DNA from 3 places in the Streptomyces sp. NPDC001851 genome. Region 2 is predicted to be linked to each of the others. Evidence: predicted binding sites of a transcription regulator. Region 2 holds the regulator's gene; each other region holds the start of a gene.

What was found. The regulator HrcA, encoded in region 2, represses chaperone genes, less so after heat shock. The targets are predictions, from matches to a motif close to TTNGCACTCNGNNNNNCNGAGTGCNAA.
Region 1: a site for HrcA is predicted at 1,749-1,775, ahead of groES (co-chaperone GroES). Genes of this name have one in related genera too.
Region 3: a site for HrcA is predicted at 1,194-1,220, ahead of groL (chaperonin GroEL). Genes of this name have one in related genera too.

Annotation. Positions count from the first base shown of each region.
Region 1 covers NZ_JBEOYR010000001.1:602,701-605,971, forward strand. The annotation lists gene groL (chaperonin GroEL) at 1-1,174, opposite strand, end outside; gene groES (co-chaperone GroES) at 1,294-1,602, opposite strand; gene ABT171_RS02805 (polysaccharide deacetylase family protein) at 1,881-2,675, opposite strand; gene ABT171_RS02810 (polysaccharide deacetylase family protein) at 2,960-3,271, opposite strand, start outside.
Region 2 covers NZ_JBEOYR010000020.1:47,975-51,245, forward strand. The annotation lists gene ABT171_RS27365 (MBL fold metallo-hydrolase) at 1-697, opposite strand, end outside; gene hrcA (heat-inducible transcriptional repressor HrcA) at 860-1,876, shown strand; gene dnaJ (molecular chaperone DnaJ) at 1,877-3,013, shown strand; gene ABT171_RS27380 (nitronate monooxygenase) at 3,114-3,271, shown strand, end outside.
Region 3 covers NZ_JBEOYR010000002.1:263,811-267,081, reverse strand. The annotation lists gene thrC (threonine synthase) at 1-188, shown strand, start outside; gene ABT171_RS04225 (MoaD/ThiS family protein) at 185-460, shown strand; gene ABT171_RS04220 (cold-shock protein) at 893-1,096, shown strand; gene groL (chaperonin GroEL) at 1,383-3,005, shown strand; gene ABT171_RS04210 (MFS transporter) at 3,044-3,271, opposite strand, start outside.

The DNA of each region.
Region 1 (3,271 bases), on a different contig from region 2:
TCTCCTTCAGCTCCACCTCGGTGGCGGCGCCGACCTTGATCACGCACACGCCGCCGGCCAGCTTCGCGAGGCGCTCCTGGAGCTTCTCGCGGTCCCAGTCGGAGTCGGTGTTCTCGATCTCGGCCTTGATCTGCGCGACGCGGCCCTGGACGTCCTCGGACTTGCCGGCGCCGTCGACGATCGTGGTGTCGTCCTTGGTGACGGTGACGCGGCGGGCGGAGCCGAGCACGTCGAGGCCGACCTGGTCGAGCTTGAGGCCGACCTCCTCGGAGATGACGGTGGCACCGGTGAGGGTGGCCATGTCCTGCAGCATCGCCTTGCGGCGGTCGCCGAAGCCGGGGGCCTTCACCGCGACGGCGTTGAAGGTGCCGCGGATCTTGTTGACGACCAGGGTCGACAGGGCCTCGCCCTCGACGTCCTCGGCGATGATCAGCAGCGGCTTGGAGGCGCCGGCCTGGATGACCTTCTCCAGCAGCGGCAGCAGGTCCTGGATGGAGCTGATCTTGCCCTGGTTGATGAGGATGTGCGGCTCGTCGAGGACGGCCTCCATGCGCTCCTGGTCCGTCACGAAGTACGGCGACAGGTAGCCCTTGTCGAAGGCCATGCCCTCGGTGAAGTCCAGCTCCAGACCGAAGGTGTTGGACTCCTCGACGGTGATGACACCGTCCTTGCCGACCTTGTCCATCGCCTCGGCGATCAGCTCGCCGACCTGCTGGTCCTGGGCGGACAGCGCGGCGACGGCGGCGATGTCGGACTTCTCGTCGATCGGGCGGGCCGTGGCCAGCAGGTCGTCGGAGACGGCCTTGACGGCGGCGTCGATGCCCTTCTTCAGGGCGGCCGGGGAGGCGCCGGCGGCGACGTTCTTCAGGCCCTCGCGGACGAGCGCCTGGGCGAGCACGGTGGCGGTGGTGGTGCCGTCACCCGCGATGTCGTTGGTCTTGGTCGCCACCTCCTTCACCAGCTGAGCGCCGAGGTTCTCGTACGGGTCCTCGATCTCGACCTCACGGGCGATCGTGACACCGTCGTTGGTGATGGTGGGGGCACCGAACTTCTTGTCGATGACGACGTTGCGGCCCTTGGGGCCGATCGTCACCTTCACCGTGTCGGCCAGCTTGTTGACGCCGCGCTCGAGGGCGCGACGGGCGTCCTCGTCGAACTTCAGGATCTTCGCCATGACAGCGGGAGCCCTCTCGAAATCTAGGGTGGAAAGACAACTGCGCCCCGGGCGCCCGGCTTCGTTATCGGTCGCGGGGGCCAGGGGCGCAGCTCAAGAGCAAAATGTGCTCGGGGTGACTACTTCTCGATGATCGCGAGCACGTCGCGAGCCGAGAGGACGAGGTACTCCTCGCCGTTGTACTTCACCTCGGTGCCGCCGTACTTGCTGTACAGGACGACGTCGCCGACCTTGACGTCGAGCGGAAGGCGCTCGCCGTTCTCGAAGCGGCCCGGACCCACGGCGAGGACGGCGCCCTCCTGGGGCTTCTCCTTCGCGGTGTCCGGGATGACCAGGCCAGAGGCGGTGGTCTGCTCGGCGTCGAGCGGCTGGACCACGATGCGGTCCTCAAGCGGCTTGATGGCAACCTTGGAGCTGGTGGTCGTCACGATCCGACCTCCCCCTTCGGAGATCTCACGGGGTTAACTGTCTGAGGTGGCGACCAGGTCGATCCGTCGTCGCGGGTGCCGGACCTGCCCGTCGCGTAGTTGGCACTCTCCAGTGGGGAGTGCCAGAGCCGAGACTATGACTGCGGTTAGCACTCGGTCAAGCGGAGTGCCAATGCCGTGCGGCGCGTCGGCGGAAGAGGGGGGCGCGCGGAGTGTGCGGGTGCCCGGTGTCCGCCCCGCCGCCCCGGGGGTCGCCGCCCCCGGACCCCCGGCCGGACTCATGGGAGGTAGTCCTCCAGCCGGCCTACCGTCAGCCCCCGCTGCTGGACCCTGCGGAGCGCCCGGGCGGTGCGGTCGCGCAGGCCGGGGCCCGTTGTCTCGTCCGGGCCGATCAGGATGATGTCGCCGGGGCGGAGGTGGTGCGCGCCGTGGGTGTAGACGAGGTCGGTGGGGGTCATGGCGGCGCGCCACAGGACGAGCGTGGAGATACCGCAGTCGGACGCCGCGCGCAGGGTGGTGGCGTCGTACGAGCCGTACGGCGGACGGAAGAGGCGGGGGCGCAGGCCGAGACGGGCGCCGAGCCGGTCCTGCTGTCCGCAGATCTCGGCCCGCTGGCCGGCGTAGGGCAGTCCGGACAGCGCGCGGTGGTCGAGGGTGTGGTTCTGGATGCCGGCGCCCAGCCGGTGCAGGCGGGCGAAGTGGCCGTAGCCGGGGCCGGCGATGCTGTCGGTGAGGAACATGCTGACGGGGAGCCGTAGTTCGCGGACCATGTCGACGAAGCGGGGGTCCTTGTCGGCGCCGTCGTCGTAGGTGAGGAAGACGACCGGGTCGTGGGTGGGGACATGGTCCATGACGCGGGGCAGGGCACGGCCGGCGGTGTGCGGGGTGAGGGCGAGCGTGCGGGCGGTGGGGCGCGGTGGGCGGGCGAGGGGCTCGGTCAGGCCCCACCGGAGGTAGGTCCGGTCGGGGGCGGGGCCGGGCGGGTGTACGCCCTCGGCCGCCTTCATGCCGAGGCGTTCGATGGGGTCGACGGACTGGGCGCAGCCGGTGAGGAGGAGCGCCGAGGCGAGCAGCGCGGCCGGCCTCCGCCCGGCACGCCACCCGGAACCCGCCCGCCGGCCACCGAAGCCGGCCCCCGCGCGCCCCGCCCGCGGCCCCCGCGGGCCGGCCTCGGCGAGTGGGGGCCGGGCGGCGCGCGGGCTGGTTCTCCTGGTGCGGAGGTGCGGTACGTGCCGCTTCCCGTCACCCGGGACAGCCCGCGTTCCGCCGGGCCGTAAACCGCCGAAGAGCCGTGCCCGCACGGTGTGGGAGACCGCCGTTCCGGGTGCCGGCCGCGGGGCGCCGCCGCCTCCGTGGCTCACAGGTAGTCCTCCAGGCGGGCCACGGCGTAGCCCTCGCGGGTGACCTTGTTCAGGAAGCGGCGCATGTCGTCGACCATCGTGCCGTTCCAGTCGGACCGGCCGCGGAAGTGGGTGAGGACGATGTCGCCGCGGCGCATCTTCTGGTCGTCCTCGCGGTACTCCCAGTGGTCGACGAAGACCTCCTCGTTCCAGATCGGCGCGTAGCGGATGCCGCAGGCCTTGGCGGCGCGCAGGGTGTCCTGGTTGTAGTCGCCGTAGGGCGGACGGAAGACCGTCGGCCGCTTGCCGAACTCCCTCTCCATGATGTC
Region 2 (3,271 bases):
GCTCGTCGCGTTGCCGGCGCACGAACGCCGCGTCCACCACCGCTCCGTGACCGGGCACGTACAGCGCGTCCGCACCGCCCAGCGACAGGAGCCGGTCGAGGGCGTCCGGCCAGCGGGACGGGACCGCGTCCGGGCCGGCCTGGGGCTCGCCGGACTCCTCGACCAGGTCGCCGCAGAAGACCACCTCCGGATCCCCCGGCACCAGCACCGCGAGATCGTGGGCCGTGTGCCCCGGCCCCACGTTCGCCAGCAGCGCCTGGCGGCCGTCCCCCAGGTCCAGCGTCCACTCGCCGGAGACCGGATGCCGGGGCGGGGCCAGCGCGTCCACCGCCTCGTCGGCGTCGGCGACCGGCAGGCCGTTCCGCACCGCGTCCAGGCGCAGCTCCTCGCGCTCGTACGCGAAGACCGCGTCCAGACCCACCGCGCCGTACACCTCCGCCCCCGCGAACGCCGCCGCCCCGAAGACGTGGTCGAAATGGGGGTGCGTCAGCGCGAGATGGGTCACACGGCCGCCGGCCAGCTCCTCGGCCCGCGCCCGCAGCCGCGCGCCCTCCGCCAGGCTGGAACCGGCGTCCACCATCAGCGCCGTACCGGCCCCCAGGACCAGCCCTGCCGTGCAGTCCCAGCCCGGGAGGCGGCAGCGTCCGACACCGGCGGCCAGCCGCTCCCACCCCAGCTCTTCCCAAGTCACCGTCATACCGCGACGCTAGCCCCAGGAGCCGCCGCGACCGCACCGACCTTGCCCCGGGTGTACCCGACAGCCGTACACTGGGGCCGGGAACGCTGGCACTCGCGTGCGAAGAGTGCCAGGCGGACGGACCGCGGAACAGAGGGGACGACGTGCTGGAGGTGCGCGCGGATGCTGAGTGAACGCAGGCTTCAGGTGCTGCGCGCCATCGTCCAGGACTACGTCGGCACCGAGGAGCCGGTCGGGTCGAAGGCCCTGACCGAGCGGCACAACCTCGGGGTCTCCCCGGCGACGGTCCGCAACGACATGGCGGCCCTGGAGGACGAGGGGTTCATCGCGCAGCCGCACACCAGCGCGGGACGCATCCCCACCGACAAGGGCTACCGGCTGTTCGTGGACAAGCTGGCGGGCGTCAAGCCGATGACCGCGCCCGAGCGGCGGGCCATCCAGAACTTCCTGGAGGGCGCCGTCGACCTCGACGACGTCGTGGCGCGCACGGTGCGGCTGCTCGCGCAGCTGACCCGGCAGGTCGCCGTCGTGCAGTACCCGTCCCTGACCCGGTCCACCGTCCGGCACGTGGAGCTGCTCTCGCTCGCTCCCGCGCGCGTGATGCTCGTGCTGATCACGGACACCGGACGGGTCGAGCAGCGGATGGTCGACTGCCCGGCGCCGTTCGGCGAGGCCTCGCTCGCGGACCTGCGGGCGCGGCTGAACAGCCGGGTCGCGGGCCGTCGGTTCACCGATGTGCCGAGGTTGGTCGAGGACCTGCCGGAGGCCTTCGACGCCGAGGACCGCGGTACGGTCTCGACGGTGCTCTCCACTCTCCTGGAGACACTCGTCGAGGAGAACGAGGAGCGGCTGATGATCGGCGGCACCGCCAATCTCACCCGCTTCGGGCATGACTTTCCCCTCACGATCCGGCCCGTCCTGGAGGCCCTGGAGGAGCAGGTCGTGCTCCTCAAGCTCCTCGGCGAGGCGAAGGATCCGGGCGTGACCGTGCGCATCGGGCACGAGAACGCCCACGAGGGGCTCAACTCCACCTCGGTGGTGTCGGTGGGCTACGGTTCGGGCGGCGAGGCGGTTGCCAAGCTCGGCGTGGTCGGACCGACCCGCATGGACTACCCGGGAACGATGGGAGCGGTACGCGCAGTGGCACGGTACGTCGGACAGATCCTGGCGGAGTCGTAAGTGGCCACGGACTACTACGCCGTTCTCGGCGTGCGCCGCGACGCGTCGCAGGATGAGATCAAGAAGGCGTTCCGCCGGCTCGCGCGCGAGCTGCACCCGGACGTCAACCCCGATCCGAAGACCCAGGAGCGGTTCAAGGAGATCAACGCCGCTTACGAGGTGCTGTCGGACCCGCAGAAGAAGCAGGTCTACGACCTCGGCGGCGACCCGCTCTCGCAGTCCGGCGGCGCCGGTGCGGGCGGCTTCGGGGCCGGTGGCTTCGGCAACTTCTCCGACATCATGGACGCGTTCTTCGGCACGGCGTCGCAGCGCGGCCCGCGCTCGCGCACCCGGCGCGGCCAGGACGCGATGATCCGCATCGAGGTCGAGCTGGACGAGGCGGCCTTCGGGACGACCAAGGACATCCAGGTCGACACCGCGATCGTCTGCAACACCTGCAACGGTGAGGGCGCGGCGCCCGGTACGACGGCGCAGACGTGTGACATGTGCCGGGGCCGCGGTGAGGTCTCGCAGGTCACCCGGTCCTTCCTGGGCCAGGTCATGACCTCGCGCCCCTGCCCGCAGTGCCAGGGCTTCGGCACCGTGGTCCCGACCCCGTGCCCGGAGTGCGCCGGCGACGGCCGGGTCCGCTCCCGCCGCACGCTCACCGTCAAGATCCCGGCCGGTGTCGACAACGGCACCCGGATCCAGCTCGCCGGTGAGGGCGAGGTCGGGCCCGGCGGCGGTCCCGCCGGAGACCTGTACGTCGAGATCCACGAGCTGCCGCACCCGATGTTCCAGCGGCGCGGTGACGACCTGCACTGCACGGTGACGCTCCCGATGACGGCGGCGGCGCTCGGCACCAAGGTGCCGCTGGAGACGCTGGACGGCATGGAGGAGGTCGACATCCGGCCCGGCACCCAGTCCGGCCAGTCGATCCCGCTGCACAACCGGGGCGTCACGCATCTGCGCGGCGGCGGCCGGGGCGACCTGATCGTGCACGTCGAGGTGCAGACCCCGACCAAGCTGGACCCCGAGCAGGAGCGACTGCTGCGCGAGCTGGCCAAACTGCGCGGCGAGGAACGTCCGCAGGGGCAGTTCCAGCCGGGGCAGCAGGGGCTGTTCAGCAGGCTGAAGGACGCGTTCAACGGGCGCTGAGACAGGGGGTACGGGGTGCTGCGGCACCCCGTATGCCGTTGTCCTATGCCATGAGAAGCCCCGATTCGGACTTGTTCGAAGGACGTGACAACATGCGGTCATGTCCTCCGCGCTGACCGATCTCTTCCCCCACCCGATCGTGCAGGCCCCCATGGCGGGCGGAGTCTCCGTCCCGCAGCTCGCCGCCGCCGTCTCCGAGGCCGGTGGTCTCGGGTTCCTCGCCGCCGGATACAAGACCGCCGACGGCATGTACCAGGA
Region 3 (3,271 bases), on a different contig from region 2:
CGGCGGGCGGCGTGACCGTCGGTGTCACCCGCAAGCTGCTCAAGGACGGCGTCCTGGACCCGGCGAAGACCACGGTGGTCCTCAACACCGGCGACGGCCTGAAGACCCTCGACGCGGTGGCCGGCACGGGCCTCACCGCCACCATCCGCCCGACCCTGGACTCCTTCCGAGAGGCTGGCCTCGCATGAGCGTGACCGTTCGCATCCCCACCATCCTGCGCACCTACACCGGCGGCCGGGCCGAGGTCAGTGCCGACGGCGCGACCCTCGCCGAGGTCATCGAGGACCTGGAGAAGAACCACACCGGGATCGCCGCCCGCGTCCTGGACGACCAGGGCAGGCTGCGCCGGTTCGTGAACGTCTACGTCAATGACGACGACGTCCGCTTCGAGCAGGGCCTGGAGACCGCCACGCCGGACGGCGCCGGTGTCTCCATCATTCCGGCGGTCGCCGGCGGCTGATCGTTACCTTCGGTAACTTCAGTTACCCATTGTTCATGGAATTGCCTCCTCCGTGAGAGAAGCGGAGGGGGCAATTCTGCGTGATTGAGCGCGGTACAGTTGGGGAACCTGGCCACGACCTCCGGGTCGCAAGCCCTGGATTTCATGCCGCACACCCCGCAGGAAGCAGCCAAAATGCGGGGGTTTTATGCGGCTTTTGTAACGTTTGCGGGGTCCGACTTGCCCCGAAGTCGGGTGAATTCTCACCACTTTTCGGACCGTTCGCGTCCAGAATTCTCGTCCGTTTGACCTGTTGCAGACGGCAGTTGGACAGATACATTCAGCCGCGGTCGACGCGTTCCGGCGCACGCCCCCGACCGATTGGGGGGTGAGGTCTGACCCGGGTCCGCGAAGTGCGGATCTGTGCAAGGGCCAGTAATAGGGGAGTTAGGCATGGCTCAGGGCACCGTCAAGTGGTTCAACGCGGAGAAGGGGTACGGCTTCATCGCGGTCGACGGTGGTGCGGACGTCTTCGTCCACTACAGCGCCATTCAGATGGACGGCTACCGCACCCTGGAAGAGGGCCAGCGGGTGGAGTTCGAGATCTCGCAGGGCCAGAAGGGCCCGCAGGCCGACATGGTTCGCCTCAGCGCCTGAACATTTTTCGCACGAAGGGCCCGCACCTCGCACAGGGTGCGGGCCCTTCGGCGTGTCCGGGGTGCCCTGTTCGCCCCAGGCTGATCCGGCTGAGCCGCTTGCACTCGACCAGGGCGAGTGCTAATCATTGCGTTAGCACTCTGAAGGTGAGAGTGACAGTGAAGGACCGGGTCGGTGAGGCCCGCGGGCCAAGTGGGGCAAGGAACCACGAGGCCGGCGAGCCGTCCGTCGCGGGCGCGGGCGCGGTCCGAAGGAATCACCCCCAGTCCTGGAGGGACCACTTCACATGGCCAAGATCATCGCGTTCGACGAGGAGGCGCGGCGCGGCCTCGAGCGCGGCATGAACCAGCTCGCGGACGCCGTCAAGGTGACGCTCGGCCCCAAGGGCCGCAACGTCGTCCTCGAGAAGAAGTGGGGCGCCCCCACGATCACCAACGATGGTGTCTCCATCGCCAAGGAGATCGAGCTCGAGGACCCGTACGAGAAGATCGGCGCCGAGCTGGTCAAGGAAGTCGCCAAGAAGACGGACGACGTCGCCGGTGACGGTACGACCACCGCGACCGTCCTCGCCCAGGCCCTGGTCAAGGAGGGTCTGCGCAACGTCGCCGCCGGCGCCAACCCGATGGCCCTGAAGCGCGGTATCGAGAAGGCCGTCGAGGCCGTCTCCGCCGCCCTGCTGGAGCAGGCGAAGGACGTCGAGACCAAGGAGCAGATCGCCTCCACCGCGTCCATCTCCGCCGCCGACACCCAGATCGGCGAGCTGATCGCCGAGGCCATGGACAAGGTCGGCAAGGAAGGCGTCATCACCGTCGAGGAGAGCAACACCTTCGGCCTGGAGCTTGAGCTCACCGAGGGCATGCGCTTCGACAAGGGCTACATCTCCGCCTACTTCGCGACCGACATGGAGCGCATGGAGGCGGTCCTCGAGGACCCGTACATCCTCATCGCCAACTCCAAGATCTCCTCGGTCAAGGACCTGCTCCCGCTGCTGGAGAAGGTCATGCAGTCGGGCAAGCCGCTGCTGATCATCGCCGAGGACGTCGAGGGCGAGGCCCTGTCGACCCTGGTCGTCAACAAGATCCGCGGCACCTTCAAGTCCGTCGCCGTCAAGGCCCCGGGCTTCGGCGACCGCCGCAAGGCCATGCTCGGCGACATCGCCATCCTCACGGGCGGCGAGGTCATCTCCGAGGAGGTCGGCCTCAAGCTGGAGAACGCGACCCTGGACCTCCTGGGCCGCGCCCGCAAGGTCGTCATCACCAAGGACGAGACCACCATCGTCGACGGTGCCGGTTCCTCGGACCAGGTCAACGGCCGGGTGAACCAGATCCGCGCCGAGATCGAGAACAGCGACTCCGACTACGACCGCGAGAAGCTGCAGGAGCGCCTGGCGAAGCTCGCCGGCGGTGTCGCGGTCATCAAGGCCGGTGCCGCCACCGAGGTGGAGCTCAAGGAGCGCAAGCACCGCATCGAGGACGCCGTCCGCAACGCCAAGGCGGCCGTCGAGGAGGGCATCGTCGCCGGTGGTGGCGTGGCCCTGCTGCAGGCCTCCCAGGTCTTCGAGAAGCTGGAGCTCGACGGTGACGAGGCGACCGGCGCCAACGCCGTGCGCATCGCGCTGGAGGCCCCGCTGAAGCAGATCGCCGTCAACGCCGGCCTCGAAGGCGGTGTCGTGGTGGAGAAGGTGCGCAACCTGACCCCGGGCCACGGCCTGAACGCCGCGACCGGCGAGTACGTCGACCTGGTCGCCGAGGGCATCATCGACCCGGCGAAGGTGACCCGTTCCGCGCTGCAGAACGCCGCCTCCATCGCCGCGCTGTTCCTCACCACCGAGGCCGTCATCGCCGACAAGCCGGAGAAGGCCGCCGCGCCGGCCGGTGGCGGCATGCCGGGCGGTGACATGGACTTCTGATCCACCTCGGGGTCTCGACCCCTGGTTGATCAACGTCCTTACCGAGGGCGGCACTCCCTGTCAGTGGCGGGGAGTGCCGCCCTCCGGCGTGTCCGGGAGCCGCTCGCGGGCGCGGTGAGAGCCGTCAGCCGCCGCAGGCTGGCCTGCCGCTGCACCACGCTCAGCCCGGTGACGGCCGCGCCGAGCGCCAGCCAGCCCGCCGGACCGGCCGTCATCACCGCGCCGGTCAGCAGCAGGGGACCCACCGACTTCTGCACCGACTGCGC